One region of the Virgibacillus dakarensis genome, then DNA from elsewhere that is predicted to be linked to it. Evidence: a T-box and tRNA genes for the amino acid it is inferred to sense, from the RefSeq annotation. Region 1 holds a T-box; the other holds one or more tRNA genes.
What was found. The T-box of region 1 lies ahead of trpS (tryptophan--tRNA ligase). A T-box ahead of a tRNA ligase gene usually reads a tRNA of that ligase, here a tRNA-Trp.
Positions count from the first base shown of each region.

Region 2: it has a tRNA-Trp gene. The T-box ahead of trpS (tryptophan--tRNA ligase) is inferred to sense a tRNA for this amino acid. The anticodon was not compared.

Region 1 is NZ_LT732553.1:581,740-608,739, forward strand. It holds gene CZ382_RS02920 (Crp/Fnr family transcriptional regulator) at 1-158, opposite strand, end outside; gene CZ382_RS02925 (undecaprenyl-diphosphate phosphatase) at 434-1,246, opposite strand; gene CZ382_RS02930 (hypothetical protein) at 1,367-1,699, shown strand; gene CZ382_RS02935 (YjzD family protein) at 1,821-1,997, opposite strand; gene CZ382_RS02940 (hypothetical protein) at 2,325-2,945, shown strand; gene CZ382_RS02945 (BMP family ABC transporter substrate-binding protein) at 3,045-4,010, shown strand; gene CZ382_RS02950 (beta-ketoacyl-ACP synthase III) at 4,402-5,340, shown strand; gene fabF (beta-ketoacyl-ACP synthase II) at 5,440-6,678, shown strand; gene CZ382_RS02960 (hypothetical protein) at 6,760-7,185, shown strand; gene CZ382_RS02965 (hypothetical protein) at 7,305-7,511, shown strand; gene CZ382_RS02970 (YjbA family protein) at 7,685-8,446, shown strand; gene trpS (tryptophan--tRNA ligase) at 8,548-9,537, opposite strand; T-box leader at 9,599-9,774, opposite strand; gene CZ382_RS02980 (nuclease-related domain-containing protein) at 10,191-11,114, opposite strand; gene CZ382_RS02985 (malate:quinone oxidoreductase) at 11,789-13,291, shown strand; gene CZ382_RS02990 (DUF6429 family protein) at 13,776-14,006, opposite strand; gene CZ382_RS24640 (PcsB-like coiled-coil domain-containing protein) at 14,204-15,355, shown strand; gene CZ382_RS03000 (metal-sensitive transcriptional regulator) at 15,585-15,845, shown strand; gene CZ382_RS03005 (rhodanese-like domain-containing protein) at 15,996-16,295, shown strand; gene CZ382_RS03010 (sulfurtransferase TusA family protein) at 16,301-16,867, shown strand; gene CZ382_RS03015 (DsrE/DsrF/DrsH-like family protein) at 17,157-17,555, shown strand; gene CZ382_RS03020 (MBL fold metallo-hydrolase) at 17,570-18,700, shown strand; gene CZ382_RS03025 (sulfurtransferase TusA family protein) at 18,759-18,986, shown strand; gene CZ382_RS03030 (sulfite exporter TauE/SafE family protein) at 19,033-19,818, shown strand; gene CZ382_RS03035 (rhodanese-like domain-containing protein) at 19,846-20,205, shown strand; gene CZ382_RS03040 (class I SAM-dependent methyltransferase) at 20,225-20,860, shown strand; partial or broken gene CZ382_RS03045 (DUF302 domain-containing protein) at 20,912-21,382, shown strand; gene CZ382_RS03050 (hypothetical protein) at 21,557-22,213, shown strand; gene CZ382_RS03055 (cytochrome c biogenesis CcdA family protein) at 22,200-22,958, shown strand; gene CZ382_RS03060 (TlpA family protein disulfide reductase) at 22,977-23,570, shown strand; gene CZ382_RS03065 (redoxin domain-containing protein) at 23,609-24,223, shown strand; gene CZ382_RS03070 (response regulator transcription factor) at 24,261-24,944, shown strand; gene CZ382_RS03075 (sensor histidine kinase) at 25,081-26,019, shown strand; gene CZ382_RS03080 (putative glycoside hydrolase) at 26,228-27,000, shown strand, end outside.
Region 2 is NZ_LT732552.1:424-5,629, reverse strand. It holds partial or broken rRNA gene CZ382_RS00190 (23S ribosomal RNA) at 1-84, shown strand, start outside; rRNA gene rrf (5S ribosomal RNA) at 303-418, shown strand; tRNA gene CZ382_RS00180 (tRNA-Asn) at 432-506, shown strand; tRNA gene CZ382_RS00175 (tRNA-Ser) at 508-599, shown strand; tRNA gene CZ382_RS00170 (tRNA-Glu) at 615-689, shown strand; tRNA gene CZ382_RS00165 (tRNA-Val) at 703-778, shown strand; tRNA gene CZ382_RS00160 (tRNA-Met) at 791-867, shown strand; tRNA gene CZ382_RS00155 (tRNA-Asp) at 919-995, shown strand; tRNA gene CZ382_RS00150 (tRNA-Phe) at 1,038-1,113, shown strand; tRNA gene CZ382_RS00145 (tRNA-Tyr) at 1,133-1,217, shown strand; tRNA gene CZ382_RS00140 (tRNA-Trp) at 1,245-1,318, shown strand; tRNA gene CZ382_RS00135 (tRNA-His) at 1,330-1,405, shown strand; tRNA gene CZ382_RS00130 (tRNA-Gln) at 1,426-1,500, shown strand; tRNA gene CZ382_RS00125 (tRNA-Gly) at 1,505-1,579, shown strand; tRNA gene CZ382_RS00120 (tRNA-Cys) at 1,594-1,667, shown strand; tRNA gene CZ382_RS00115 (tRNA-Leu) at 1,678-1,759, shown strand; gene CZ382_RS00110 (hypothetical protein) at 1,925-2,440, shown strand; gene CZ382_RS00105 (helix-turn-helix domain-containing protein) at 2,675-3,349, shown strand; gene CZ382_RS00100 (hypothetical protein) at 3,466-3,795, opposite strand; gene istB (IS21-like element helper ATPase IstB) at 3,956-4,699, opposite strand; gene CZ382_RS00090 (Mu transposase domain-containing protein) at 4,696-5,206, opposite strand, start outside.

The sequences.
Region 1 (27,000 bases):
ATTTGAATTTTCCCGGATTTTATAATGTACAACTCTTCAGCTTTTTCGCCTTCCGAAAATAAAAAGGTGTCTTTTTTGATCGGTTTCGTATGGTCAACGGAAGCAAGCAGCTCCTTCAGATCATCGGACATATTGGATTTGATGTACCTCTCAGACATCTTAAATAACCACCTTAAAGAATAATCATATCTTCTTTCACTAAGTATAGCAGATAATATCCTTGAAATAAAAGGTAGCTGTTTAAAATTATGAATGTACAGAAGATACCGACTTCTTAAATATGTTAAATTAGAGCCGGATCTGGCAGTCACAATTTGCTCATCACATACAAATGTTTCTATCGATCCGCTAGTTTTTTGTGCTGCCATTTCCCATTGCTTCCGTGCCCAGTGCCTACTACACTAAGCTTTAGTGCAGCAAGGGGATGAGCTTATTATAAAAATAAGATTACAAGTAACCCAATAGCAAAACAATAGAAAGAAAAATACTTCAAATTGCCCTGACGCATAATGTTGATAAACCATTTCAGAGCAAAGTATGATGCGATAATGGAAGCCATGAATGCGAGCAAATATGGGATCATTAATACATCAAAGTCAGGATCATTGACAATATCGGAAAGAGACATGACGGTTATTCCAAGACTTACCGGGATATATAATAGAAAAGAAAAGCGCAATGCAGTTTCCTGTTTCATTCCAAGAAGCATAGCAGCGACAATGGTTGCACCGGAGCGGCTAATTCCGGGAATTAAGGCAACCGATTGTGCCAAGCCAACAATGATCGCATCTTTTACTGTTAAATCACCATCGTTTTTCTTCCCACGCAGGTTACGGATGATCCATAAAGCAAAACCAGTAATCAGCAGTGTTACACCGACAACCGCTACCGTGCTTAGTTTGCTGCTGATGTAATCCTCCAGCAGCAAACCAATAATGCCGGTAGGGATGGTCGCAATTACCAGATACATCACAAATCGAAAATCACGTTTTGCCGATGCATCCTTTGTGAATATGTAGCGGAAGAAATGGTTGATTAGGCGTATAATATCGTTGCGATAGACAACTAAAACGGCAATGAGTGATCCAAAATTGACTAGTATTTCAAAGGAAAGCCCCTTGATCTCAATACCAAACAGTTCACGTAAAATGACTAAATGTCCACTCGAAGAAATCGGGATTGGTTCAGTAATCCCTTGGAAAACTCCTAGCAGTACATACTTTACTAATAACCAGAATTCTGTAATGCCATCCATGAAAAAATCCTCCATTTTAAATTGATTATCTATGTGAATTGCTATCCTTTTTCAGTCACTATTCTTTGGGCTAATGAATAGTCTAGTTGCAGAGGAGGGTGAAAAAGGGAAATGAAACAAGACTATCATCATATATACGAATTATGTAAAGATCATATGCATTCTTACGTACTTGCAGAATTAGTTGACGGCTCAAAAGTTGACGGTATAGTAACCGGACTGGATGATGAATATGTTTATTTAGCTATACCTTTAGAACAGTATGAACACCATACACAGCCGGAAATGAACCATCAAAATCGGCAATTTGGTTATGGATATCCGGGTTATGGGTATCCAGGAGGGTTCGGGTACCCGGGTTATGGGTATCCACCAAGAAGATTCCGACGGTTAATTTTGCCATTGGCTGCTCTTACTGCATTAAGTGTATTACCATGGTACTAACAGTCAATTGACGCACATTTCATTTCTAACATTAAAACCCTTGCCATCTCCTTGTTGGCAAGGGTTTATGTGTAACTTGTCAGACTTTTGAACATATACAATCAATCTTGTCGTTCCAAGGTTACTCTTCTTGTTCTTTCAGTACACCTTCTCCTAATAAGTAGATAGCTAATGTAAAGATAATTGCCAGGGCAAGTGTATGAACAACGTTAAAAGGATTACCAGCCATACTGGACAGGATATAAGAAATAACACTGCCGACTGCCAATGCCCAAATGAACGTCCAAAAGAACCGCATCTGAAAACACCTCATTTTTTAACATTCTGCTTTTAGTTTACCAAATTGGCTAAAAAAATAAAAGTATTTCTTTTACGTTATCACGTAGTGACGGGCTGTAATACACCCATCTCTAAGCGTGTCTAAACCAAAAATGGGAAGGTAGGAGATAAAGAGTTCGTAAATTCCTGATTCGCTCACAACACTCTGTGGGGAGGGAAGGCAGGCTAAAATCGTCATGTCCGCATGCCTTCGCCTGTATTAGCACGCCCTGTCGCGTCGGCAGCCCCCACAGAATGAAGTTTCATTTTATGAATAATATAGTAATAAGGAACAGGGGGAAAGGCGATGTCATTTCTTGTAACAAATTGTTTCGATTGGATTGGATTTCATATTATCAATTATTTGGTTGAAAATGGTTATCAGGTAGATGGATTTGATAATACTGCTACAAATAAGAAAGAGAATTTGGCAATGATGGTTGGACGAAATGATTTATTTTCCTTGTTGCAGGATAAAAAAGAATGCAGAGAACGTTATACAGCAATTATTATAAACGGATCAAATGGTCATGCATTGGATCTGAAGGCAGACAAAATGGTTAAATTATGTCGGGATGAAGCGAGGAAAGAAGGTGATGCCCAGTTGACAACGGTTATGCTCCCACTGCTGTTTGGTGAATGGATGCCAATGAATGAGAAGGGGATGTACGCTCAAAATAGATTTGTACCATTTGATTCAGACGTATTCTTAAACGATGCCATTTATATTGAAGATTTTGTTCTTTGTCTGATGCAAATCATTCAATCCAATCATTTACCATCCTTTATCGAACTAAGGTCTGTAAAAGACAATAGGAAACTAGATAAGAACAGTAAACGGTTTATCTTCCTTCGTGATATTAGACCTATCGAGAAGAATGTTAAAAAAGTGCAGGATCACTATAATAGATTTAAAACTATTTACTAATGTAATATAAATGTAATCGGGAATAACGTTTACTGCTGGATGGTTAAACGCTACAATTAACATAGGGAGATGCCCGTACATCAATGTTCACGGATGGGAGTGCACACGTTGGAAAAGCGATACATCATAATCCTAATCGGTTTCATCATACTATTATCAGGCTGTAGTTCTTATTTTGACCAAGGCAAAATACAAAAAGCAGGCATGTTGGCAGAAACCTCAATCCATGATCAAGCATGGGGAGCCAAGGGGTATAAGGGCCTACTCGCCATTCGTGATAAGTATGATGTTGATGTTTATTTTAAAGAGGGGATCAAAACAGAGCAGGACGTGGCAAATGCTGTGGATGAATTGGTCAACCATGGAGTAAACCTCATTTTTGGCCATAGCAGTGCATATGGGAAGTTCTTTGTCGATATTTCCCAGGAGTATCCAGATGTACAATTTGTTTATTTTAATGGTGGGTACTATGCGGATAATGTGATAAGTTTAAATTTTAATGCACATGCGATGGGTTATTTTGGTGGAATGATTGCAGGAAAAATGACAAAAACAAATCAGGTTGCAATTGTTGCTGCATATGAATGGCAGCCCGAAATAGAAGGATTTTATGAAGGGGTGAAATATCAAAACCCCGATGCGGAAGTGCATATTGATTATGTTAATGATTGGAATGATGAAAAAAGCGCTTTGGAGAGTTTCGAGAAAATGCGTGATGTGAATGCTGATGTTATTTATCCTGCTGGAGATGCCTTTAGTAGTGAAATGATTAAACTGGCAAGTAAAGATGGAATCTATGCGATTGGCTACGTTTCCGATCAGTCGGATATTGATAAAACGGCAGTATTAACAAGCACAGTTCAGCATGCAGACAAATTGTATGAGCTTATTGCCAAAAAGTTCAATAAAGGGGAACTCTCAGGCCAAATTTTAACATTTGATTTTCAGGATGATGCCATCTCATTAGGCAGGTTCAGCCCGGTTGTCCCAGAAGAATTTCAGGAAAAGATAAAAGACGCTATAGATGTTTATAAAAAAACTGGTATGCTGCCAAATGAGCGGTAACGGTGGGACTTAATTTGTGTGGTTCCTGCCCGATTACAAACGTTGTTAATGGTTGACTCTCTTTTTCCCTTGCAACAGGGGGAAGAATGAATTAAAATTAGTACCAAGTCATAATAATTGATATTAGAGGTTGTTCAAAAACCACCAAATAATAAGCGTAAACTCTGGAGTAGCCGATGTTGACTTGTCTTGCGGAGGCTGGTGTTGCACACTAGCCGCTGGGCACTGGAGCTGGAGGTGGCTCTTCCTGGCAAAGCCTCCATACAGCTGCAAATTTATACTTTCTTTCTAGCAAACCCGGTACCCTGGATCTACAAGGCTACCTTCTAGACGCTGATTTGGCAGCTTTTTGAAGAGCACTATTAACATTAGAATATAAGGGGATGGAGATATGAGTGCTGGTATACTAGGTACGGGTCATTATGTTCCGCCGAAAGTATTGACAAACAAAGATTTGGAAAAAATGGTGGACACGAATGATGAATGGATCAAAACGAGAACAGGAATTGAAGAACGCAGAATAGCTGATGACGATACCGATACTTCAGATATGGCCTTTTATGCGGCGGAAAATGCATTGGAAGAAGCAAACGTGCAACCAGAAGAACTTGATTTGATATTGGTTGCAACTGTAACACCTGATACACCTTTTCCATCTGTTGCATGCCGCCTGCAAGATCGGCTGGGGGCAACGAAAGCAGCGGCGATGGATGTAGGTGCAGCATGTTCCGGGTTTATGTATGCGTTGATCACCGCCAAGCAATTTATCGAGACAAATGCCTACAAACACGTATTGGTCATAGGTGTAGAAAAGCTATCAAAAATAACCGATTGGAAGGATCGAAATACGTGTGTCCTTTTTGGTGATGGTGCAGGTGCAGCTGTCGTTGGTAAAGTATCGGAAGAAAAAGGAATATTATCGTTTGAATTAGGTTCTGACGGATCAGGCGGTAAATATTTATATCAGAATCCTGATAAATATTTGTTCCAAAACGGGCGTGAGGTATTCAAGTTTGCGGTTAGACAAATGCCTAAATCAGCGGTAAGTGTTATTGAAAAAATTGGGTATCATAAAGAGGATGTTGATTATCTGATTCCTCATCAGGCAAACATACGAATCATGGAAGCTGCCCGGGAACGATTAGGCATTTCTGAAGATAAAATGGCAAAAACAATTAAGAAATATGGAAATACATCTGCAGCCTCTATTCCGATGGCCTTATCAGAAGCTGTAAAGAATGGTAGAATCAAGGATAACGACTTACTGGTATTAGTCGGCTTTGGTGGAGGACTAACATGGGGGTCCGTTGCATTACGTTGGGGGAAATAGAGGAGAAAGATTCCGGGGAACCGGAGCGCCGTAATTTCCTAAACGTTTAAAATCAATTATAATGATAGGTGAGTAAAAGGACGAGGAGTGAATGACCAAATGGAGGAAAGAAGAGTTGTTGTGACCGGATTAGGAGCCATTTCTCCGTTAGGCAATGATGCTAAGACAACATGGGATAATCTTGTCGCCGGAAAATCCGGAATTGATTTTGTCACAAAAGTCAATAAAGATGATTTTCCGGCAAAGGTTGCTGCTGAAGTGAAAGATTTTGATCCATTGAACTATATTGATAAAAAAGAAACTCGTAAAATGGATCCATTCACACAATACGCTGTTGCAGCAGCAAAAATGGCTGTGGAAGATGCAAATTTAAAAATCGATGAGGAAATCGCTGATCGTGTCGGCGTTTGGATCGGATCAGGAATTGGCGGCATGCAAACATGGGAGGATCAGCACAGAAAGTTTTTGGAAAAAGGCCCCAGACGAGTTAGTCCATTTTTTGTACCAATGATGATTCCGGATATGGCTGCAGGCCAAGTATCCATCCAATTGGGCGCAAAAGGAATTAATTCTTGTACGACTACAGCCTGTGCATCAGGTGCTAATTCCATCGGTGACGCATTTAAAGTAATTCAGCGTGGCGGAGCGGATTATGTCATCGCCGGAGGTACCGAAGCGCCGATTTCGAATATGGCATTTGCCGGTTTTTGTTCGGCGAAGGCTTTATCGCTAAATGACGATCCACGAACTGCAAGCAGACCGTTTGATAAAAATCGTGATGGATTCGTTATGGGAGAAGGGGCTGGAATTTTGCTCCTGGAAACGCTTGAATCGGCACAAAAGCGTGGCGCCCATATTTACGGTGAAATTGTTGGTTACGGTGCAACAGGGGATGCATACCACATTACAGCACCAGCACTTGATGGCGAAGGTGCAGCAAGAGCGATGCAACAAGCATTGAATGATGCGGAGCTCTCCCCGGAAAATGTTGATTATATTAATGCACATGGCACAAGTACCGACTTAAATGATAAATATGAAACGACTGCAATTAAACGCGTATTCGGTGAGCATGCTGGAAAGGTAGCTGTTTCATCAACGAAATCCATGACCGGTCACCTGTTAGGTGCAGCAGGCGGAATTGAATCCGTTATTGCTGTAAAAGCCATTGATGACGATATTATACCAGCGACAATCAACTATGAAACACCAGATCCGGAATGTGATTTGGATTATGTGCCGAATGAAGCACGTAAACAAAATGTAGAAGTTGTCATGAGCAATTCACTTGGTTTTGGCGGACACAATGTTGCATTGATTTTTAAAAAATATAAATAAGTTCTACGGATTAAAAAGAGGCTGACCAGTGATCTGGTTGGTCTTTTTTTACTAGCAAGAAAAATGAAGAAGGCTGTGAATGTGAACCGGGTGGTGGTAACTATCAAGCGGAAAAGCGGGAATATAGGCCCCAGGAGAGAACATCAACTGGAGATGCAGGGACACCAGCCGGAAAACAGAAATACCAACCGGAGAACGGAAATATCGACCGGAGAGCAGAAATATCGACCGGAGAACGGAAACATCAACCGAAGAACGGAAACATCAACCGGAGAACGGAAATATCGACCGGAGAACGGAAACATTAACCGGAGAGCAGAAACATCAACCGGAGAACGGAAACATCAACCGGAGAACGGAAACATCAACCGGAGAGCAGAAATATCAACCGGAGAACGGAAACATCAACCGGAGAGCAGAAACATCGACCGGAGAACGGAAACATCAACCGGAGAGCAGAAATATCGACCGGAGAACGGAAACATCAACCGGAGAGCAGAAACATGAACGCATTCTTGCTATAGCATTCAGGAACGAAAACATGAAAATGGACAACCCTATCATGTATTTCGGTCCACAAGCATAAACTGAATTAAAACGAATGGACAAGCGTGGGTGGGATGGACATGTTTTATTTGTTTCTCTTTTTATTGGGGTTTGGACTGGCTGTTTCCGGTGGTGTGACCATTGTTGCATATTCCAATTTTTTGCCGGCAGGATTAGGCTGGATTGATTATTTTATCTTCCTTAAAGGACGACCGGAATGTTACTTTTTACCAATTGGGTTTATCCTTATGGCGATTGCCATTTATCGATATCCAAACACACATTGAACAGAATCGGGAATTTACGGGGTGTTTATCGTTCACCTTCACGTCTTTAGTTTACTCACGCTTGGAGATGGTGGTATGATGACCCGTTAATCCGTGATAAAAATCCCAGAATATTTTTCTAACATGATGGTCATAATGTATGGTAAATGTTAGTTGAAAAGTGAGGGTTGTTTATGTTGTATTTGCACGATGTGTGGGTGAATTGGTTTGAAGGGGAGGAGAATGGGTATAATGTATGTTATTTTCACGAATGGCGGAAGGAAGATGGGATCGAATTGCTTGATCAAGTACCGCTCTTGTACATAAATGAAGATTTATACAACTATATTGAAAATGATATGCATGATTTACCAAAACCAATGCTTGATTGCATATATAAACGTGCATATATTCGAAAAGGACAGGAGCGTACCGTACTGGATTATGCCTGTGTAGTTACGGATGGAACGGATATCATTGCAATGGATACAATCGGTTATCAGATTCCAATTCGTAAAAGCAGATTAATACCGAGGCAAGAACAGCTTGTCTTTGATATGATCGAAAACACGAAAAAACAATCATTTAAATTTGATGGGGATTTGTATAAAAAAGAATATCATATGCTATCCATGCCGCCAGAGCTTGTCTTCGGATTAACAAGACGGGAGCGGCAGCTGAAACAGTTGCTGATGATGGCGCTTGATCAGTTACATACAGCAAATAACCTGGAAGAATTGCGCTATTGGCTGACGGAATGGAACCCAAAAAAATACCCATATATTCGTTATATGGATGAGGAAAAGGTTTGGCAAGCTTTATATAATGGTGTCAAACATGGCTGGAGCAGCGCCCATGAAGACCTGTGCGGAAAAATGATTAAAGGTCAGCCGTTTTTGGAAAAAATGTGGGAACTGGAACAAAGTCAGGAACAAAATACGTCGAAGCAGAAATAAAGAGGGCGGAACTCAGAGGCAAAAATAAAAAAAATAGCGGTAAAAACACTTGGCTAAATTTTAGTCAAGTGTTTTTCTTTTTACGTTCAACTTTTAGTATCTTATTTCCGTTTTCGTCCCAATCCTGTTGCTTTTTTCGCTTTCGCTAACGTTTTATTTGCGATTAAAGCGGCACGATCTGCACCATCGTCAAGGATAGTGTCTAATTCCTCAGCTTCGATAAGAGCATCGTAACGGTCCTGAATTGGTGCCAGTACCTGGATAACGGCCTGGGCCACGTCCTGTTTGAATTCCCCATATCCCTTACCCGCATAATTTTCTTCAAGCTTTTCAATTGATTCGCCAGTACAGCTCGCCAAAATCGTTAGGAGATTGGAAATGCCAGGTTTGTTTTCCTTATCGAACTTAACAATCCCTTCTGAATCGGTAACAGCACTTTTAATCTTTTTCTCGATTTTCTTCGGTTCGTCCAGCATTGAAATAAACGCTTTTTCATTACTATCCGATTTGCTCATTTTCTTGGTTGGTTCCTGTAAAGACATAATGCGCGCGCCTACTTTAGGGACGCTGATTTCTGGAATGGTAAAAATGTCGTTGTACTTATTGTTAAATCGTTGCGCCAAGTTCCGTGTTAATTCGAGATGCTGCTTTTGATCCTCGCCGACTGGAACTAAATTGGTATTGTACAGTAAAATATCTGCGGCCATTAGTGGTGGGTACGTTAATAGTGCAACAGAAACTGCTTCCTTACCAACTGCTTTATCTTTAAATTGGGTCATTCGCTCCAATTCCCCAATATAGCTGATCGATTGCATGATCCATGCCAGCTCCGCGTGTGCAGGTACTTCTGACTGAATAAATAATGTCGATTTGTTCGGATCAATTCCTGCAGCAAGGTATAAGGCTGCAAGCGAACGAATATTTTGTCTTAGCTTTAAACGATCCTGAGGTACAGTAATCGCATGCTCGTCAACAATACAAAAATAGCAATGATTTTCTTCCTGTAATTTGACGAACTGCTGCATCGCACCTAAATAATTTCCTATTGTTAGCGTACCACTCGGCTGTATTCCTGAAAATATTGTGCTCATCTGTTTCACTCCGTTTTGTTTTATTAAAAAATTCCATTAAAAAAGTCCATTTATCCCTGCATAAAGGGACGAATGAACCGCGGTGCCACCCTAATTATTCTGCTAGACGCAGAATCACTTTATAAAAAATAAGCTCCAAAGCCCAGTTCCAAATTGCCATGGTGCTTGTTTTCACCAGCCACAAGCTCTCTAAAAAACCAGCGGGCAATTGTACTTTATCTTTTTCATTGCTATGATATTGACTTTTTTATTATTATATAGATCCGTTGGTTGAAATGCAAGATGAAACTCCTTAAACGTCTTTCATCTTGTGGCGAAGAACAAATCATGATGGTAGATCCCGAGAAAAGTCACTCATGGAAGAGATGAAAGCCCAAATGCGCTGCTGGAACCCGAGAAAAGTCACTCATGGAAGAGATGAGAGCCCAAATGCGCTGCTGGAACCCGAGAAAAGTCACTCATGGAAGAGATGAAAGCCTAAACGCGCTGCAGGAACCCGGGAAAAGTCACTCATAGAAGAGATGAAAGCCTAAATGAGATGGTGTAGCCAGTAAGAAGTCACTCATCGATATGATGAAAACCTCAAATATGTTCTTCAATCCACTAAAAAGTCCTTCATTTTGATTATGAGGGACTAGAGGGAACTTATAGCGTTAGAAATCTAAATCTTGTTCGTAGTATGTCCATTGATGAACCCCTACAATATTAAAATTGGTTGCTAGAATTCTTCTTATTGTCTTTTTTGATTGTACCACTTGGCACCAATCATGAATGATATTGGTTGTAATCTTTTCATTGGGGAATAGAATCTTAAATTCTTTAACACTTCTCATTACAGCGTCTATAACCGGCTTTCCATTCCCACATTCGTGACAAATACATTTCCTTTTCTCAATAGATAAGGAAAATGAATGACATTTAGAACAGGTAATCCCCTTTCGTAGTTCGTCATAATAGTAAGAAGGTATTTGCTTATATGGAGAATCGGTATTATTTAACGACAATAATTGATCTGCAACTTTTTTATGTTTTTCCGACAATTTCGAAGGTATTGCATTAAAATTTTCGATGTATTGATTAACTTGGGTTGGAAAAATAATTGGTTTATCTAGAGGTGCTTGGTATAAGGTGAATTTCGGATTAATAAAAACAACGGAAGCATCTATTTGAGGGTTGAATCCGATGCTGAGGAGTAATTGACGCAGTAAGGATTCGCTTCTACCTAACTGGTACAGAGGATTAATTACTTCTACTTTAGGGTTCCTTTTGAATAGCTTATCCGATTCGTAATAATAATCGCCTTCATAGTTTTTTACCTCATAAAAGTAAATCTTTCCATGTGCAATAATGAGGGAATCAATTTGGAAGGTAGTATTATTTACTTTTAGTAACAAATCATTTAATATCAAGCATTCACACTGAAGATTTTCTGTTAAGGCATCAAATTGCATCTCTCCTTCGTAACCTTTTTTTAGATTAAAATAGTGCTGCTTATCCTTTCTAGGTAAATTCTTTCGCTCGTTCAATAATTCCAGAATTATTAATTCATTAGACATAGTACGCGGTTTATAAAACATAGTCCACATCCTTTTTATTTATAGAGTCCCAGTCTATTAAAATTTGAAATAGATGGAATGAAAAATATATAAGTTCTGTTTGAATCACTATAGGATGGTGCCAGTCTAGAATGGGAATATCTACTTTGCTTCATACTATTGAAAGAGTTTACAGTCAATTGTCATAGGAGATTTGGGTAAACGCATGATGAAACGATTGCGAGGCGAATAAATCGGCGTATTCAATTAGATAGGAAGATTAGGAATTAGAATAGAAACTTAAAAATGAAGAGAATAATCACTTGGATTATATAGTAATTTCTATAATAATGCAATCAAAGGTTTTGTGGTTCTGTGACACATGAACCGCGGTGCCACCCTAATTATTCTGCTGGACACAGAATCACCTTATAAAAATTTAGCTCCAAAGCCCAATTTTCCAAATTATCATGGTACTTGTTTGCACCAGCTCCCTAAAAATCCAACGGGCAATTGTACTTTATCTTTTTCATTGCTATATCGTATGCGTTTGATTTCTCACTTTTTTTCAGCTTTTAAATAACTTATGGTATAATTGTAATACACTATAATATGGTTAGAAAAGATGTATAACTAGGTTGCGCCCTGACTTGTTAACGTATGAGCAGGAACGCTTGCTTTCTTTGTGCAAATTTTAAGATGTAAGGAAGGTAAATATGAGTAATAAACATACGACAACAGACGTTATTTTAATTGGTGCCGGAATCATGAGTGCAACATTGGGCTCACTCTTAAAAGAATTGGCACCGGACTGGAGAATTACTGTATTTGAGAAGCTTGAAAAGCCAGGAGAGGAAAGCTCCAACGAATGGAATAATGCGGGAACCGGGCACTCGGCACTGTGCGAGCTTAACTACACTCCCGAAAAACCGGACGGGTCCATAGACATTAGCAAAGCACTAAAGATTAACGAACAGTTTCAGCTTTCAAAACAGTTTTGGTCTTATCTTGTAAACAGCAATCTGATAAGTAATCCTCAGGACTTTATCAAACCATTGCCTCATATAAGTTTAGTGCATGGGGAAGATAATGTAATGTTTTTGAAAAAACGGTTTGATGCACTGGCAAACCATCCTTTGTTCCAAGGGATGGAATTTTCTTGCGACCCGGAAAAATTAAAGGAATGGATTCCGCTTATTATGGATGGCCGTACATCTAAGGGATCTATAGCAGCAACAAAAATCGACTCAGGGACGGATGTCAACTTTGGAGCACTAACGCGTAAATTGTTAGACTACTTAAAGGGTCAAAATGTAAATATAAAATACAATCACACGGTAGATGATATAAAACGTACTGACGACGGTTCGTGGGAAGTAAAAGTTCGTAATTTCGATCGCGGTACCCTCGAATACCATACTGCAAATTACGTCTTTATCGGGGCTGGTGGAGGGGCCTTGCCGTTACTGCAAAAAACCGGGATTCCCGAAAGTAAACATATTGGAGGGTTCCCGGTAAGCGGACTATTCCTAGTATGTAACAATCCTGAAGTTGTAAAGCAGCATCATGCAAAGGTATACGGAAAAGCTGCAGTTGGCGCTCCTCCAATGTCTGTGCCACATCTTGACACACGATATATCGATAACAAGAAAACATTATTATTTGGACCGTTTGCCGGCTTCTCCCCAAAGTTCTTAAAAACTGGTTCAAATATGGATTTATTAGGCTCTGTAAAACCGAATAATGTTTTCACGATGTTAGCGGCAGGTGCAAAAAACATACCACTAACAAAATACCTGGTGCAGCAGCTTATGTTATCGAAAGAACAACGGATGGAAGAATTGCGGGAATTTATTCCAGATGCTAAAAGTGAAGATTGGGATACCGTGACAGCGGGACAACGTGTACAAGTAATTAAGGACACTGATGATGGCGGAAAAGGAACGCTTCAATTTGGTACGGAACTTGTTAGTGCCGCTGATGGTTCAGTCGCTGCATTGCTTGGTGCTTCTCCAGGTGCTTCCACTGCCGTTCATGTTGTGCTGGATATGTTCAAAAGATGCTTTCCGCAGCATCTAAAAGAGTGGGAACCGAAAATAAGAGAAATAATTCCTTCTTATGGCTTGTCACTGGTGGAAAATCCAGAACTTATTCAAGAAATTCATGCTTTAACAGCGCGAGCGCTTGGTCTAAGCGAAGAAGAGGCAGTCCTTAGTTAGTTCTTTATATACTAAAAGGTGTTCATTTTTTCAAAAGAGTTATCAAAAAAGGCGACTCAACATTTACTTTTAATTTTGGAGTCACCTTTTTTGCTTATTAGAGGGATAATTTACCCTCCATTCGCCATTCGCAATTTAGCCCCGTCAATCGAAATCATAGAACCACTTTCGTTTGGAAAGATATTTTACTTTTCCTTCCTAATCAGCCATTTTCCATTTTCTAATACAAAGTTTGTCGATTATTTTCTGTTCATCTTCGTCTCATTTGCGAGTACGAACCTATTTTTTCTCATCACGATTCCTGGTTATTAGCCGTTCAACTTCAGGCTTTTTTCTATCCATTGGTTTAGGTCGTTCAAGTTTAACCGTTCAATTTCAATCACTCCATGTCAAAGATCCTTCATATAGTATATCATGTTTATTCAGAAAATAAGCCAATGAAATATAAGGGAAGACTGGTTTATAACTTTAGTGCGCAGATACATTATTGTAAATATGTTTCCATTAATTTTTTCGCTTCGCTGATACCATTTTCAGTTAAATAGACCGATTTTGATTTTTTACTTCCTCTAATGAAATCTTCATCCGTTAATTCATCTAAAATTTCAAACGGATAGCCTTTCCAGCTTCTTCTCATTTCTTTTGGGATATCATCTTCCTTCCAAGAGGTCAGATATAGTAATAGCAGGGTCAGATCCTTTATCTTTTTTTCCACAGTGACAAAATCCTTTCTGTATTGGTGTTTATTTAAAGACTATTTAAAAATGAAACAAATGGCAAGTAATTTCTGACGCGAGATACTTATGAAATACAATTGTAATCTCAGCTTAATTGTTGTGTAAGTTTGCCGTGATATACTATTGGAGTTGAAATGCAATTATTTTTAATAAAAATAGGAAGCGAGGGAAAAAGTTGACAAGAAAATTAGCTACAATTACCTTAGCAACTATCATTGTTTTAGGAAGTTTATTTTTTAACAATTATAGCTATGCAGAAGCAAATTCAAAGTTAGAAAACCTGCAGGAACAACGGAAGAATGTTAAAGAAGATTTGTCAAATGCAGAAGAACAAGTTGCTGAACTGATGTCAGAAATAGAAGATTTGAATAAAGAAATGGAACGCGTAAATCAATCATTGAATGAAAAGCAAGGTATGATGGAGAAAACAGAACAAAACATTACAAGTGCACTAGAAGAAATTAGAATCCTTCAAGATGAAATTAAAGAATTAGAGACGGATATTGAAAAACGCAAGGAAATTTTAAAGGAACGAATTGCCTCTTATCAACAGGCGGGCGGTTCAATGACTTATTTAGAAGTAATATTCGGTGCGCAAAGTTTTGGTGATTTTATAAGCAGAACTTCCATGGTTAACAAGATTACGGAGGCTGATGCTTCCTTATTAGAAACCCTCGAAAATGACATACATAAAGTAGCCGAAAAGCAAAAGCTTGCACTAGAAAAGCTTGATGAGTTAAACGCCATGAAAGCGGAACAAGAGGAAACTTTAGCACAAATTAAAGAAGAAAAGCAGCAAAATGAACAACGCAGGGAGTCGTTAGAGAAGAAACAGCAAGAGTTAATTGCATTAATAGATAACTTGCAACTGGAAGACAAAAAGATTGCCTCGCTTCAAACGGAAGCAAAACAAAATATTGTAGCAGCAGCAAGAAAAAGTTCGCAATCTGAACAAGTTAAAAAAAGTGGACGGAAAGTTAGTACGGCAAGTAAAGAAAAAGTAGATAAACCTAAAAAAGCAACACAGGACAACACAAACAAAAAAACATTTACCGTTACTGCCACCGCTTATACAATGGAGAGTGCCGGTGGTTCAGGGGTGACGCACACCGGAATCGACCTCAGGGAAAATCCTAATACAAGAGTAATTGCGGTCGATCCAAATGTTATTCCCTTAGGATCAGTCGTACATGTAGAAGGATATGGTTATGCGATTGCTGGCGATATTGGCAGTGCAATTAATGGTAACAAAATTGATGTTTATGTCCGGACAAAGCAAGCTGCAATAAAGTGGGGAGTACGTACTGTTAAAGTGACAATTCAATGAATGGATGAAAATAAAACAGGGATGCTTAGAAAGTAATAAGTGTTCTTGTTTTATTTTTATATAAAAGTTGGGTATTCATGTGATTTTTAACATTTACGTAGAAACATGTTGACAAAATACCTCCATGGGTATATTATGTGAGCATAGCGACAATAATAAAACGACAGAAGCGGTATCCCGCAAAAAAGATGTATGTGTTCACTTAGTAAAGCTGAAAGGAGTGTTACGAATGAAATATGATGCCCAAATGAAAAATAGAATGAAGCGTATTGAGGGGCAAGTTAGAGGATTATTAAAAATGATGGAGGAAGAAAAAGAATGCCGGGATGTCGTGACGCAAATGTCGGCTGTCAGAAGTGCAATGGATCGTACCGCTGCATTAGTTGTCAGTAAAAATCTGGAACAGTGCATTCGTGAAGAAAAACAAACTGGCGAAAGTTCTGAGGATCTTATTAAAGAAGCAGTTAATTTATTAGTTAGAAGCAGATAAGATTGACAAGCTGTTTTACAACATTTATCATAAAAAACGGGTTAAGCAAGCAATCAACTAACCCATTTTTTTATTTAATATATAATACCTGTACGGGTATATGTATAATGATGATTGGTCTGGAATTTTACTAGTTAGGAGGGAACAGTAGTGAAGGAAGTTGCAGCAAAAGAATTAGCAGGAAAATTAAAAGCAGGGGAAAACGTGAGCATTATTGATGTTCGGGAAGAGAAAGAAGTAGCACAAGGGAAAATACCGGGTGCACTTCATATTCCACTTGGTCAATTACCAGACCGTCTTGATGAGATGGATAAAAATAAACATTATTATATGGTTTGCCGTTCTGGTGGTCGAAGTGGCAAAGCTTGCTTGTTTTTAAGTGAGCAAGGCTATGATGTTACGAATATGACAGGCGGTATGCTGGACTGGGAAGATGAAGTTGAAAAGTAAGGAGGATTCAGATTACAGCAAATAGAATAGTGGATGCAAAAGGGCTGACATGTCCAATGCCTATTGTGAAGGCCAAAAAAGCAATGATGAACTTAGAACCTGGTCAAGTTATGGAAGTTCAGGCTATAGATAAAGGCTCAATTGCTGATTTAAAGGCATGGGCAGAGAATACCGGGCACCAGTATATTGGAACAGTCGAGGGCGGTGATCTGTTAAAACATTATCTACGAAAAGCAAGTGATCCCGAACTGAAGGAAGAAATCAAACATGAATATACCATTGAACTTAACAAACTTCACAGTAAGTTAAATGAACCGCCCATTTCAATTCTAGATGTTTGTGAACCCGTAGAATTTGCTTTTGGTCATATTCCAGGGGCGGTCAATATACCCCTTGAGGAATTAGATGAACGTCTAGATGAAATAGACCAAAATAAGGAGCTATATATTATTTGCCGTACAGGTAACCGCAGTGATTTAGCAGCACAAAATTTAACCGAAAAAGGATATAAGAATGTGATAAATGTTTTACCAGGTATGTCCACATGGGATAGCCCAATAGAAAAAAATTAAACAATTTTTGAATAACCACTTATAGTGGATGTTCAAAAAGTCACCAAATGATAAGCGGCGAATCTCTTCGTTGGCGGAAGAGGATCTTCTGCTAAAACCGCCCACGTCCTGTGGGCAACGCAGAAGTCACCACATCCTGTGGAAGCCCGGTGCTCAAAGCTACGCCGCCTCGACCTTCTTGCGACGCACAGGAAGTGCTAGTGCCGGCGTTGCAACAGGACGTTGCGATTTTAGCCGGCCTTCTCATTCGGCGACTTTTTGAACACGCACTTTTAGGAGGAATTTTTAAATGGCTAACACAAAAGTAGCAATTATTGCAGCGAACGGAACATTATTTGACGCATATAAGGTATTTAACATTGCGACGGCAGCTGCAGCGTCCGATGCCGAAGTAGGGATTTTCTTTACGTTTGAAGGGTTAAATCTAATTCATAAGGAGGCGCATAAACAGCTTCCATTACCAAAAGGAAAAGAACATTTTGCGGAAGGATTTAGCAAGGCGAATGTGCCATCCATTGAAAAGCTGGTAGGTATTGCTCAAGAACTGGGTGTCAAATTAATTGCTTGCCAAATGACGATGGATGTAATGAATCTGGCTAAGGATGCATTTGTTGATGGAATTGAAGTAGGCGGCGCGGCTACATTCATTGATTATGCGAAGGATGCAAATATCTCACTATCATTTTAACGGAGGGGTTGCAAATGACAAAAACAATTTCAGTTAAAGAATTGGCGAAAAAAATAGTAAACCGCGAAGAAACGTTGATTTTGGATGTACGGAATACAGATGAATTTAATAATTGGAAAATAGAGGGCGAAAAGGTCAGGGCTATCAATAAACCGTATTTCAACTTACTGGACGGGATCGATCCTATTAAAGGTACGTTGAAAAAAGATCAGGAAATAATCGTTGTCTGTGCAAAAGGCGGTTCATCCGAAATGATCGGAGATATGCTAAGCGATGCCGGATTTACAACGGTTTATAGCCTGAAAGATGGTATGAAAGCTTGGAGTGAATACTTGGAGCCGGTAAAGATTGCTGATTTAAATGACGGAGGTAGCCTGCACCAATTTGTTCGTTTAGGAAAAGGTTGCCTATCATATTTCATTCAATCAAATGGAGAAGCAGCAATTGTAGATACAGCAAGGATGACGGATATTTATAAACAGTTTGCGGAAGAACAGGGTGTACAGATTAAGCATGTCATGGACACACATTTACACGCAGACCACATTTCCGGCGGACGCAAACTCGCGGAAGAAGTTGGTGGCACTTATTACTTGCCACCTAAAGATGCAGCGGATGCTACCTTTTCGTATACACCACTTGAAGAAGGCAATGACATCATGGTGGGTAATACTGCTATAAAGATACAACCAATCTATTCACCGGGTCATACAATTGGCAGTACGTCATTTATAATTGATGGTAAGTATTTATTAACTGGCGACAATCTATTTGTGCGATCAATTGGTCGTCCGGATTTAGCCGGATTGGCAGAAGATTGGGTAGAAGATCTTCGACATACGCTCTATAACCGTTACAAAGAACTTTCCGATGATTTAATCGTATTACCTGCACATTACTCTTTTGCAGAAGAACTTGGTGAAGGTGGTAAAGTCTTAGCTCGGTTAGGTGACCTTTATCAGAAAAATGCAGGGTTACAAGTAGATGATGAGCAGAAATTTAGAAAAATGGTAACCGAAAATCTTCCGCCGCAACCGAATGCGTATGAAGATATTCGCAAAATAAATATGGGTAAACTTTCGCCCGATCAGGAAGAACAGAAAGAAATGGAAATAGGACCTAACCGTTGTGCGATTGAGGGATAGTTTTTTGAATAATACCCTCGTATGTATTTGAACTGAATAAATTAGGAGGTATATCAAAATGAGCGCAGATAAAGTATTGGATGCAACAGGTTTATCATGTCCCATGCCGATCGTAAGAACAAAAAAGGCAATGGATGAACTAAAAACAGGCGAAATATTGGAGGTCCATGCAACAGATAAGGGTGCTAAAAGTGACCTAGCAGCATGGGCAAAATCCGGTGGACATGAGCTTTTAAAAGAATTAGAAAAAGACAGTGTACTAAAATTTTGGATAAAAAAAGGATAAAGGTGACCCTTCAGCTGGGTCCCCTTTGATTTAGGGGAAAGGTTATATGGAATATAGTATGATGTTTATCGTTACCATTTTTTTGATTGGTTTTATCGGTTCCTTTATTTCTGGAATGGTAGGAATTGGTGGAGCGATTATTAATTATCCGATGTTATTATATATTCCTGTTGTTTTAGGTTTTGCAAGTTTTAGTGCATATGAAGTTTCTGGTATTACTGCTATTCAAGTGCTGTTTGCTACAGTAGGCGGTGTCGTTGCCTATCGGAATGGTGGATATTTAAATAAAACGATCATTGGTTATATGGGAATTAGTATATTAATAGGCAGTTTTGCAGGAGGCTTTGTTTCATCACACATGTCAGAAGCCGGTATTAATATTATATACGGTATACTGGCTTTAATTGCGGTTATTATGATGTTTTTGCCTAAAAGGGAAAGCGATGAAACGACTTTTGACAGTGTAAAGTTTAACCGATGGCTTGCAGCTGCAATAGCACTCTTGGTTGGGATTGGAGCTGGTATTGTCGGTGCTGGTGGAGCATTTTTGTTAGTGCCAGTGATGCTAACTGTATTGCATATTCCAACAAGGGTTACCATCGCATCCTCTTTGGCAATTACCTTTATATCATCCATTGGTGCAACTGCGAGTAAGATGATGACAGGTCAAATATTATTTATACCTGCCATAATCATGATAATAGCAAGTTTACTTGGTTCTCCATTAGGTGCAAACATAGGGAAAAAGGTAAATACGAAGCATCTTCAGTGGATTTTAGCAGTTTTAATTTTGGGAACAGCAATTAAAATTTGGGTTGATATCTTCATTTAACATGGTCAAATGGGAGGAGAAATAATTTTGGGAATCATACAGTGGATAATCTTGATAGGAATATTAGCATTTGTACTAAGAAAATTCATGCCTGTTAAAGGTTTGTCACAAATAACAGTGCCGGAATTGAAAAAGAAGTTTAACGACAAAAATGTTCAATTTGTTGATGTACGAACACCTCAGGAATACCAAGCAAATCACCGAAAACCATTTAAAAATATACCGTTATCACAATTAGCTCAACAAATGAATAAACTCGATAAAAATAAAGAAGTGGTAGTTATTTGTCAAAGTGGGATGAGAAGTCTGAAAGCAGCCAAAATCTTGAAGAAACAAGGATTTAAGAATGTGACAAATGTAAAAGGTGGTATGAGTGCCTGGGTGTAGATAAGGGAAGAATAGTATATTGTTGAATAAAATACTTTGGAAGTGGCAAGAAGAGATGACAAGAATACGAAGAGAAGGGGCTAAAAATATGACGGACAAGCGATTTAATCCTGAAAAAGCACATTCATTAATGCGAACGGAGCGTAAAAAATTATTGCCGCCGAATGAGATCATGGAATATCTAGGTGTGAATTCAGGTGATACTGTTGCCGACCTTGGAGCTGGTAATGGCTATTTTACCATTCCAATTGCCAAGAACGCGGAAAAAGTTTATGCAGTTGATATTGAGCCCAAAATGCTGGAAATGCTGAAGGAAAATGCAGGAGAAGAACAACTTGACAACATTCAGTATGTAGAAAGTGACTTGGATCATATTAAACTTGATGATGAATCCGTAAACAAAGTTATCGTTGCTTTTGTGATGCATGAGGTTCCGAATGTTGACAGGACTCTTGCCGAAATAAACCGTATTTTAAAACCTGAGGGACAGATGCTTTTGCTCGATTGGGAGGCTATTGAAACGGAATCAGGCCCGCCATTGCATCACCGAATTTCTTCAAACGAAATGATAAACATTCTTGAACGGAATGGCTTTGATACGGAGGTTGTTCCCTTGAATCCGGCAAATTATGCTGTAAGAGCAATCCCTAAATAAAATCCTGTCTCTGAAATTGGAAAACTTTAATTAAAAAGGAGATACTTGATCATGTTTCATTATACAGTTGAAACAAATAAAACAATCGATGAAGCAATTCAATCACTTGAGAAGAGTTTGAAAGATGAAAAGTTTGGAGTCCTTTGGCAATTTGATATTAGAGAAACATTGCAGAAAAAAGCGATTGACTTTCAGCAAGCCTATCATGTTTTAGGAGTGTGTAACCCAGAAGCAGCACAACGCGTGCTATCACAGAATCAATTGGTCGGCTATTTCTTACCTTGGCAGATAAGAAAGTTTAAACTTTCTTATTCTGCATAAGTGCAACTAAGGCATTCGCCCAAAGGCATGGCGAATGCCAAGTTTTCTAATAAAATTGTTGTTTATGATGATAAGGGAAAAACAAAAATTGGTATGCCTAGGCCGACAGCATTGATGCAAATGACCGAAAATGAATCCATTGTGGAACTTGCACAAGACATTGAGAAAAGACTGATAGCATCTATTGATAAAGTCATCTAAAACGGACGTGGGACAGTCCTCCACTACACTAACGCGGTGAAGCTTTAGCGTGGCGCGAGATTGTCCCTGTTTTAATTCCAACTTTTTTGTGGATTAGTCTTATTTTCATCAAATTTTCACATTGTCCTATTATGATAGGATTGGATAGACATCGAAATGGAGGAAACTTCTTTGGTGATTGTAAGTAAATTAATATCCATTGGTATTATTGCTGTAAGTATGTTCGCGGGATTTATTTCCTATTATATAACGAGCGATTTATCAAAGGAACAAAGAAAAAAACATATGGAGGAGATGATTTCACAGTTAATTAATTTTATCATCTTTATTTGGCTTGGAAAAGTCATATTGAATTTTTCCATATTCATAAAGGATCCATTAGCTATTTTGGCTTATCCAAGCAATTCACAAAGCTTTTACCTGGCTGTATTATTTAGTGGCTTACTACTTGTGTATAAGTCCAAAAGGCAGCAGCTGTATGTGCTTGAATTTATAGAATCCTTTCTACATGTATTTTTGGTAGCGTCATTTACGTATGAGTTTATTCAGCTCGTTTGGAACGATAATACATATGCTTTTGGGTACCTGGTTTTACTGACTGTTCTTCTTGTTTTATTTTTCCTCACCCGCGGACGTATAGCAGTAATCACGATAATAATTATGATATTAACGGGTTGGACTGCAGGAGTGTTATTGTTAACATTTATTCAGCCGTTTGTAACAGTATTTGGCTATATAATGGCACCGTGGTTTGTGGGGTTGTTTTTTATCAGCAGTATTTTACTTATTATTTTTAAACATAGAAAGAGGGATCGCAATGGGCGGAATTGAAGCAGATACGATGTTGATTGTGGGAATGTTTTTAGCGATAGGGGCAGGAGCATTATCCTTCTTGTCCCCCTGTGTGCTGCCAATTTTCCCTGCTTATATGTCCTATATTACCGGAATCAGTGTAAAAGAATTGCAAGGAGATCACAACCCAAAAATTCGTCGCCAGTTATTAAGCCATTCTTTATTTTTTTTATTGGCAGTTTCGTTGGTTTTTATCAGCTTGGGTGCCAGCGCTTCCTTTTTGGGTCGATGGGCACAAAATTTACTTCTAGGTGATTCTGGATTGTTTATTCAACGAATTGCAGGGATTTTAATTATTGTTATGGGATTGTTTGTTGCAGGCTGGATCACGATACCGGCCTTAATGAAGGAAAGGCGGTTTCATTATTCTAAAAAGCCAGCAGGATATGTGGGGACATTTTTTATCGGCCTAGGATTTGCTGCTGGTTGGACACCGTGTATCGGTCCGATCTTTGGGTCTATTTTGCTTCTGGCTGCAAGCAATCCAAGCCAGGGCATATTTTACACTGTTATGTATGTTATTGGTTTTTCACTGCCATTTCTTATTTTGACTTTTTTCCTTGGGTCGACAAGATGGATTGTCAGGCATAGTCAGGTCATAATGAAGGTAGGTGCAGTTATGATGATTATCATGGGGTTGGTCTTATTTTTCGGTCTTATGCCGCGTATTACAGAGTTTTTACTTAATTTAGTACAAGATACATGGCTATCGAGATTAGGATAGTAACGGAGGTCAAGGTCAATGAAAAAGATAATTCTTATTGTAATTGTAGTAGGAATGCTTGGTTTTGCCACGTATGATTTTGTCAGTTCAACGGATGAAACAACTCAAGAAGATACTGGCGGCATCTCCGGAGGTAAAATTACTTCTCCGCCGGCAGATAATGAAGAGAAGGTCGTAGAGTCTGATAAAGTGGGACTTGCAAAGGGGCAAATTGCTCCCGACTTTGAATTAAAAACGCTGGAGGGTGAGACAGTACGTTTATCGGATTACAAAGGGAAACGCGTCTTAGCTAACTTTTGGGCTACGTGGTGTCCGCCATGCCGGGCGGAAATTCCTGACTTGGAAAAACTTTATAATAACAAGGATGTTGTTATTTTAGCCGTCAATTTGACAGAGTCGGAAAAAAGCGTAGACAATATCACCGATTTTGTAGAAGAATACGAAATGACTTTTCCAGTATTGATGGATGTAAACTCAGATGTCTCTACTGCTTATCAGGTTCAGGCATATCCAACTTCTTATATGATTGATTCTAATGGTCGGATCCAATTTATTGCATTAGGTGCGATGAATTATGATCTTATGGTACAACAATTGGAAAAGATGGAGTAAAATGATCCCCTTATCAGGGTTCCAGGGAGGTGAAAATAATGAAAAAAGCTATCATTATTATCGTGCTTATTGGAATGATAGGATGGGCTGTGTATGATTTTGTTAACCAATCAGATGATACGTCAATTCAAGATGAAAATGAGGAAATAAAACAAGAGGCTAGCTCCGATAGTGATAAAGATAACAAAGCAGCAGCTGATAAAAAGAGTGAAACAACTAATGCAGTTACAGTTGGCTTAGAGGTAGGAAATGCTGCACCTGACTTTCAACTAAAGACGCTAAGCGGGAAGAATGTGAAATTATCGGATTATCGTGGCCAACGTGTAATGGTTAACTTCTGGGCTACCTGGTGTCCTCCATGCCGTGCTGAAATGCCAGATTTGGAAAAATTCCATCAAAATAAAGATGTCGTTATTTTGGCGGTCAATTTAACACAAACAGAGCAAGGGATGCAAGAAGTTCAAAATTTCGTGGATGAATTTAACTTAACATTTCCTATTTTGTTAGATGAGAATATTGAAGTGGCCAATACGTATGCGATCCGTCCGATTCCAACTTCTTTCATGGTTGATTCAAATGGAATTATTCAGTACAAGGCTTTCGGAGCATTACATTATGAAATGATGGTCGAAGAATTTGAAAAGATGAAGTAGGACCCCTTTTTACGTACAATAGGGGAGAGGTGATCCTGTGAAACAAACAATTTTAGTAGTGGAAGATGATAAAATGATCCGTGAGCTTGTCAACATTTATTTGAAAAAAGCGGAATATGACGTGGTTGAGGCTACTGATGGTGAAATGGCAAAGGATGCTTTTTTAACCTATCATCCATGCTTAATTGTGCTTGATTTAATGCTCCCTAAACTAAGTGGAGAGGATTTCTGCAAGTGGGTCCGGGAACAAGAACGTAATGAAGTATCTATTATTATGTTATCCGCAAAAGCACGAGTAGATGAAAGAATTAATGGATTAAAGATAGGTGCGGATGATTATTTGACGAAGCCGTTTGACCCAGATGAATTGGTAGCACATATTGAAGCGGTTTTACGAAGAACTGGACAGTATTGTCAAAAAATTACCTATGGTGGACTATGCATAAAACCGCGAAAGGGCGAAGTATGGCTGCTTGATAAACAATTGAATTTGACTAAACATGAGTTTAACCTGCTTTATCATTTTATGGAGAATCCTAATGTTGTCATTTCAAGAGAGGAGCTTATTCACAGGCTTTATCCTTACGCTGATAAAACCGTGCTGGACCGTACAATTGACGCACACATTAAAAAATTACGGAGAAAAATTGAGGATAATCCTGCTTCACCTAAACGTATTCATACAGTTCGTGGAATGGGGTATAAATATGTTAATGAATAAACGTGGAAGGACATGGCCCAAACAAATTCTATGGAAGTTAACATTTACAAACATTATCGTTATTGGCTTTTTTATTGTACTTAGCAGCTGGGCGATCTATAACACAGCTTGTTTTTTGGCGGATGGATTGGGAGCAATGGATAATCAAAAACAGGGTCAGTTTAACTCAACCCTTTTTCAGTATTTGTGGATATTTAGTGTTTCCGCAATTGTAATCGGCAGCCTTATACATTTTTATTTAACAAAAAAATTGATACACCCAATAAAAGAATTGATTGAGTCTACGAAGCGGATGAAACAGGGACAATATCCGAATCCCCTTGAAGTAAAGTCTGACGACGAAACAGGCCAATTAATCAGTCACTTTAATGATTTAGTTAAGCAATTAAAAAATAATCAGCAGTATCGGCAAAAACTAGTATCAGATTTGTCGCATGAACTTCGTACCCCCTTATCGAATTTAAACGGGTACCTTAGTGCTTTAAAAAGTGGCGTGATTTCGGGTGACAGGCAGTTATATCAATCGCTTCATGAGGAATTAAAAAGACTTATTAGTTTGGTTGAACAACTTGAACAACTGAAAGAATGGGATTATGTAACAAAGCAAACCTTTTCTCAAAAAGAACCGATAGATATGGCCGTGTTAGTCGAGCAGTCAGTAGAGATGTTTCGCTGGTCTCTGAAAAATGCTGGTATTAAGTTGCATGTAAAGACCGAGCCCGGCATTGTAAATGTATATGATGGAGGAGTTCCACAAGTCATCAGTAATTTAATTGATAATGCCATTCGTTATTATCAGGGGACTGAGCCAATAACAGTTATAGGTGAAAGCCTAAACTCGGAATATAGGGTTGCCGTCTCTGGCCCTGGTCAAACGATTCCATTTTTAGAACAAGAAAAAATTTTTGAACGATTTTATCGTGTTGATCCTTCCAGGACTCGTGATACAGGAGGTACAGGGCTTGGACTTGCGATTTCAAAGGAAATTATTGAACATCACACTGGCAAGATTGGGATAAAGTCTAACGGTCACTACCACACCTTTTGGTTTACTTTGCCTCTTAGCGTAAATTAGATAGTAGAATAGCAGATTTTATAAAATGTAAAGGGCTTTTAAAATGATAGAAGCCTTTTATGTTATAATCTCTTCGCTTGCTAGTTTTGATTTAATTCAGATTTAAAGTTAAAAAACTCGACAAAAATCTCCAAATTCCGTTCAAATATTTGATTGTTTCCCTTATACTAGATAAATAGGTTGCTAAAAATAGGGAGATTGATAATTTATGAAGAAGGGACAACTGAAGGATATCACGATTCTCGGGATTCTTCTGCTTGGATTAGGTATGCCGTGCGTCATTAGTGGAGAAGAATTACAAATCGCCCAGTTGCATGCTAAAAATACGACCAGTTTAAAACTACTTGACGAGAGCAAACATTTCAAACGTTTCATATATGACTCCGGCTTCAATTTTACATATCCTGATGCTGTCAGGGGGATCTATGTTACCGGTCCTTCCGCTGGGGGAAGCCAGTTTGAATCACTCGTAAACTTGGTTGAGTCCACCGATTTAAACACAATGGTAATTGACATCAAAGAAGATCATGGGAACGTTACATTTAGACCGGAAAAGGGATCACCATATGAAGATGTTGCCCAAAATTACATAGATGAGCCGCGAAAAATGCTGGAAAAGCTTGAGAAAAAGGGGATTTATCCGATTGCCAGAATTGTTGTTTTTAAAGATTCCGTTTTAGCAGAAAAACGTCCAGACCTGTCCTTCAAGAAAGATGGCAAGGTTTGGACAAATGGAAAAGGGGAGGCTTTCGTTAACCCATTTAAAAAGGAAGTATGGAAATACAATGTAAATCTCGCAAAACAGGCTGCAGCGTTAGGTTTTCAGGAAATTCAATTTGATTATGTCCGGTTTCCTGAAGGATTTGAACATTATGATAAGGAACTGGAATACAGCCAAGGGGACTATCAAGATACTGACGTAGAAAATATCCAGCGTCGTGTGCAGGCTGTTACGGATTTTGTTAAATATGCCAAAAAAGA
Region 2 (5,206 bases), on a different contig from region 1:
GAGACGATGAGGTAGATAGGTCCGAGGTGGAAGCGTGGTGACACGTGGAGCTGACGGATACTAATCGATCGAGGACTTAACTATAACCCATCTAATCTGATTTCGTTGCTTGTGGATCTCTTATTTAGTTTCCAAGGTATAAACCTTATACATATTTCGATATTTTACTTGATTTTTTTCGAAAAACAATTATAATATTGGTTGTCACTGAAAATTTATTGGTGATCACTTGGATAATAAGAATGTTCTGTTTAAATCATTCACATCCTGTGGACAACACAGAATGACTAACATCTTGTTGGTCTGGTAGCAATAGCGGAGAGGTCACACCTGTTCCCATGCCGAACACAGCAGTTAAGCTCTCCAGCGCCGATGGTAGTTGGGGCTTTGCCCCTGCAAGAGTAGGACGCCGCCAGGCTAATCGATTCCATTCCACAGTAGCTCAGTGGTAGAGCTATCGGCTGTTAACCGATCGGTCGTAGGTTCGAATCCTACCTGTGGAGCCATGGAGAGCTGTCCGAGTGGCCGAAGGAGCACGATTGGAAATCGTGTAGGCCGTTATCGCGGCCTCGAGGGTTCGAATCCCTCGCTCTCCGCCACCTTTAAATAACTTTGGCCCGTTGGTCAAGTGGTTAAGACACCGCCCTTTCACGGCGGTAACACGGGTTCGAATCCCGTACGGGTCACCACTTAAACTTAATTGGAGGATTAGCTCAGTTGGGAGAGCACCTGCCTTACAAGCAGGGGGTCGCAGGTTCGAGCCCTGCATCCTCCACCATCAATTTCATATCGCGGGGTGGAGCAGTCTGGTAGCTCGTTGGGCTCATAACCCAAAGGTCGTAGGTTCAAATCCTGCCCCCGCAACCAAATTTTCTTTAACTCAATCAAATTAACTTAGTATTTTTTTCTTCATTAAATGGTCTGGTAGTTCAGCTGGTTAGAATGCCTGCCTGTCACGCAGGAGGTCGCGGGTTCGAGTCCCGTCCAGACCGCCACTTTAATAGAGTGTTGTTGCAATTTGTTCACTAATATATAGAGGCTCGGTAGCTCAGTCGGTAGAGCAAAGGACTGAAAATCCTTGTGTCGGCGGTTCGATTCCGTCCCGAGCCACCATTTTTGTGTTTTCCATTATGGAGGGGTAGCGAAGTGGCTAAACGCGGCGGACTGTAAATCCGCTCCCTCAGGGTTCGGCAGTTCGAATCTGCCCCCCTCCACCATTTTACTTTTTTCATATATAAATAAGTAGGGGTATAGTTTAATGGTAAAACGAAGGTCTCCAAAACCTTTGATGTGGGTTCGATTCCTACTACCCCTGCCATGTTTAAGATGGCGGTCGTGGCGAAGTGGTTAACGCACCGGATTGTGGCTCCGGCACGCGTGGGTTCGATCCCCACCGATCGCCCCATTAATTAAATTCAAATATTTTGGGCTATAGCCAAGCGGTAAGGCAGCGGGTTTTGATCCCGTCATTCCCAGGTTCGAATCCTGGTAGCCCAGCCATTATGCGGAAGTAGTTCAGTGGTAGAACACCACCTTGCCAAGGTGGGGGTCGCGGGTTCGAATCCCGTCTTCCGCTCCATTACTTTGCATATTGGCGGCATAGCCAAGTGGTAAGGCAGAGGTCTGCAAAACCTTTATCACCGGTTCAAATCCGGTTGCCGCCTCCAAAGACAATATGCCGGTGTGGCGGAATTGGCAGACGCGCACGACTCAAAATCGTGTTCCTTCGGGAGTGTCGGTTCGACCCCGACCACCGGTATCTACATTATACACACAAACTACAAAATATTATTATCGTAACAGAAAAGACAGGTAATTGCCTGTCTTTTTTTGTTCTTGGTTTTCAAAACAGAATGTGCTCATATTAGCGGATATATTTTACCATCTACGTTAAAATTATAGCAAAATATGGAGGTGAGCACATGTGGGAAAAATAATTGAATTTCCTTGGCATAAGATTGGTATGATAGCGATTATGTTTTATTTTTCTTTATGCTTTACTACTATATGTTTACCTTTAATGTGGTGGTATTATAAAATTCCTACATCGAATTATTACTTTTTTTCACTTTGCACATTATTCTTTGGTGGTTTAATTTTTAATATCATTCTTGCGAAGATATATCCTATAAAAGCAGAAGAATTACAGAAGGGTTTTCCAAAAAGTTTTGTCATAATCGTATTTTTAGGAAAGTTTATTTTGTATTTATTATTTTGTTCTACTATTTATGTATTAACTAATAATGTAGTTCTATGCATATATCTTCTAATGTTTTTAATGTCGGGGGGATATTTTTGGTATTGCATTCTTCGAGGTTATATCTTAGCAAGAAACAATTATAAAGGTCCTGAAATTAATAATAGTATTACCTCGCAAGGGAAGGTAATCGTATTTTCTATTCCCGCTTCTTTAGTAATTGGATATATAATACTTCTTTGACAGGCTATATTGATATAGCTGTAGGTAGTACCTAAAATGTTCTAATAAAAAGTATTAAAAATTATTTAACCACATCTATCCAATATTAATATAGGGGCCGTAAATTACGATGATAAAATATCAGTGAATGAAGGGCGGAATGACAATGAATAGCGAACCACCAAAAAAATGTTAAGTGATCAATTACAGCGTTTGATAGAAATAAATGGTTTCGATGTTTTTAGAAATTCACTAATGGAGTGTCTAGAATTTGACCGTACAACTCTGCAGAAATACTTAAATAATGAACGAGAAGTATCTTTAGAAGAAATTGTTCAGCTTGCAAATTTGTTTAACACATCAGTAGATTATTTAGTGGGGAATTCTGATTATATATTGGACACATGGGACTTTGATTTCCTAGAAGAGTTCTTTCAATACTCATCCAAAAAAATCAAAGAACATTTTAAAGATAGACAGAACACACAGATATCCAGTAAAGATAACATTGATGCTATAATATTTGGGCTTATTACCTACATGACATTTTCAAGGACTGGAAAATCATTTGAGGATCTTGATAAAGATGAAATTGCCAATAAATCAGAAGCATTTGATGAGATAATATCTATATTTCATAGTTGTATCACCATGAGTAATCAGGATTGTTTTGACATAACAGAGTTAAGGGCATTGAATAGAAATATTGTAGATTATTTGTTTGGTGATTTCAGTTTTGTGAATGAGAGAATACTAAATGGTCTAGAAGATAACGTAGAAAAGGCAGACATTGATAAGGTTATATTACTAAAGGATTCTATTAATCAAAATATTAGGCGTAGCCAGAGGGCTCTTAAGGTACTAAATAAACTGTCTATAAATGAAGGTAGTAGGGAAAATGCGAAAATATTGAATATTGCCATTGAATAGAACCACCTCTGCCATCTTTTTGAGCCACTTGTGACATATAATAGAGCCACTTATGACATGGGTGAGCCACCAATGTTTGGAAGGCACTCCCAGCTTGGCTGGGAGTGCCTTCATCATTAAAACGGCAGAATTCCCAATTCAATTTCAAGTTTCTGTTTTTCACGGTACAACTTATCATTTTCTTTTTGTAACTCTTCCACTTCAGTCATGAGGCGCTCGATTTTCGTTTTATCATCAATCCCTTTTTCATAAGCGGTTCCGACGTAACTTAAATCCACTAAAAAGTCTAGAACATCTGGCTCGTCAACCTTATAATCGTTACCGTTCTCTTTCGCTTTAATTTTCCCTTCATTTATCCATTGCCTTACGTCTTCTTCATCGCACTCAATCTCATAGTTGTGTAGTAGTTTAATAGTTTCCAAGAGTGTCATGTAACCATCTATCATAGGGCACACCTTCCTAGTATTATTTTAAAATCCAATGCCTGTGCTACATTCATTTTTTATGGGTGGCGGGTGTAGCTTCGTAATGAGCGTGTGCTTGCGAAGCAAGCGTCATGCGAATTAGAAGAAAACAAGCATCGCGCGTTAGCTACCGAGAATAATCCTATGCCTTTAGGCCATGCCTTTCTCGCATGGATATTTTTCCATCGATAAGAATACTGTAGGAATCGTGGACAATACGGTCCAATATGGCATCTGCCAGTGTTTCTTCCCCGATCTTTTCATGCCAGCCCCTTGGGTCGAACTGAGAACAGAATATGGTTGAGCCCGTCCGGTGCCTTGCCTCAACGATTTCCAATAAATCCCGTGCTTCATTTCCTTTTAATGGGGTTAAAAGCCACTCATCCAAAATCAAAAGGTTGACTTTCTTGTATTGCTTCATCACCTTGCGGAATACACCTTCGCCTCTTGCCACCGCTAATTCGTCAAGAAGATCGGGTAATCGAACATATTTTACTTTATAAAACTGACGGCAGGCAGCTATGCCAAATGCACAAGCGAGGTATGTTTTTCCATTCCCTGATGCCCCTTTCAGAATTATGTTATGGTGTTCCTCGATGTAATTCCCTGTAGCCAACCGCAGGATTTGAGACTTATCAAGCTTTTTGTCTGGATGGTATTCAATATCTTCTACTGCTGCCTGATTATTACTTAACTGTGCGCTTTTAATAAGACGCTCTAATTTGTTGTTTTGACGACGTGACCATTCCATGTCCACAAGTAATCCAAAACGGTCTTCAAATGTCATTTCCTGATACTCTGGGTTTCTTAATTGTTCCTGATAAGTTTCCGCCATGGCAGACATACGCATTTCAGTTAGCTTCGTTAGTGTTGTTTCTTTTGTCATTTTATTTCTCCCCCATAATAGGCAGCTCCGCGAGTGAATCCAAAGGAACTTCCTGCTTTTTCTTCTGTTTTCTCCAAATCATTTGTCGGCAGTTTATCCTGACCTGTCTTTAATATCGTTTGAATACTTTTGAGTGTCGGTCTTGGTGTATAAGCCAAGGCCCTCTCACATGCATTTTCTAAACGTTCGATAGAATGCTTATCTGCCAGTTTTATTAGTCCAAGACATGATTTTAAACCTTGTTTTTCAGTTTTATAGGATGATAATATGCTTCGGACAGTGGCCAAAATATGCATGCCCGCAGAATTAGCCCAATCTAAGACATATTCTCGATTGAAATTAATAAACTGCTTATGTTTGTCGGGCATATGATCTGGGTTCGTGCTTGGCTGCCCAGCTTCTCCGTATAACCTTTTATGAGATGCAATTCTAAAATGATTGTAGAAAATCTCCACGATATCTTTTGTCAGACGTACATCCACCTGATGTTTAATATAATCATATGGT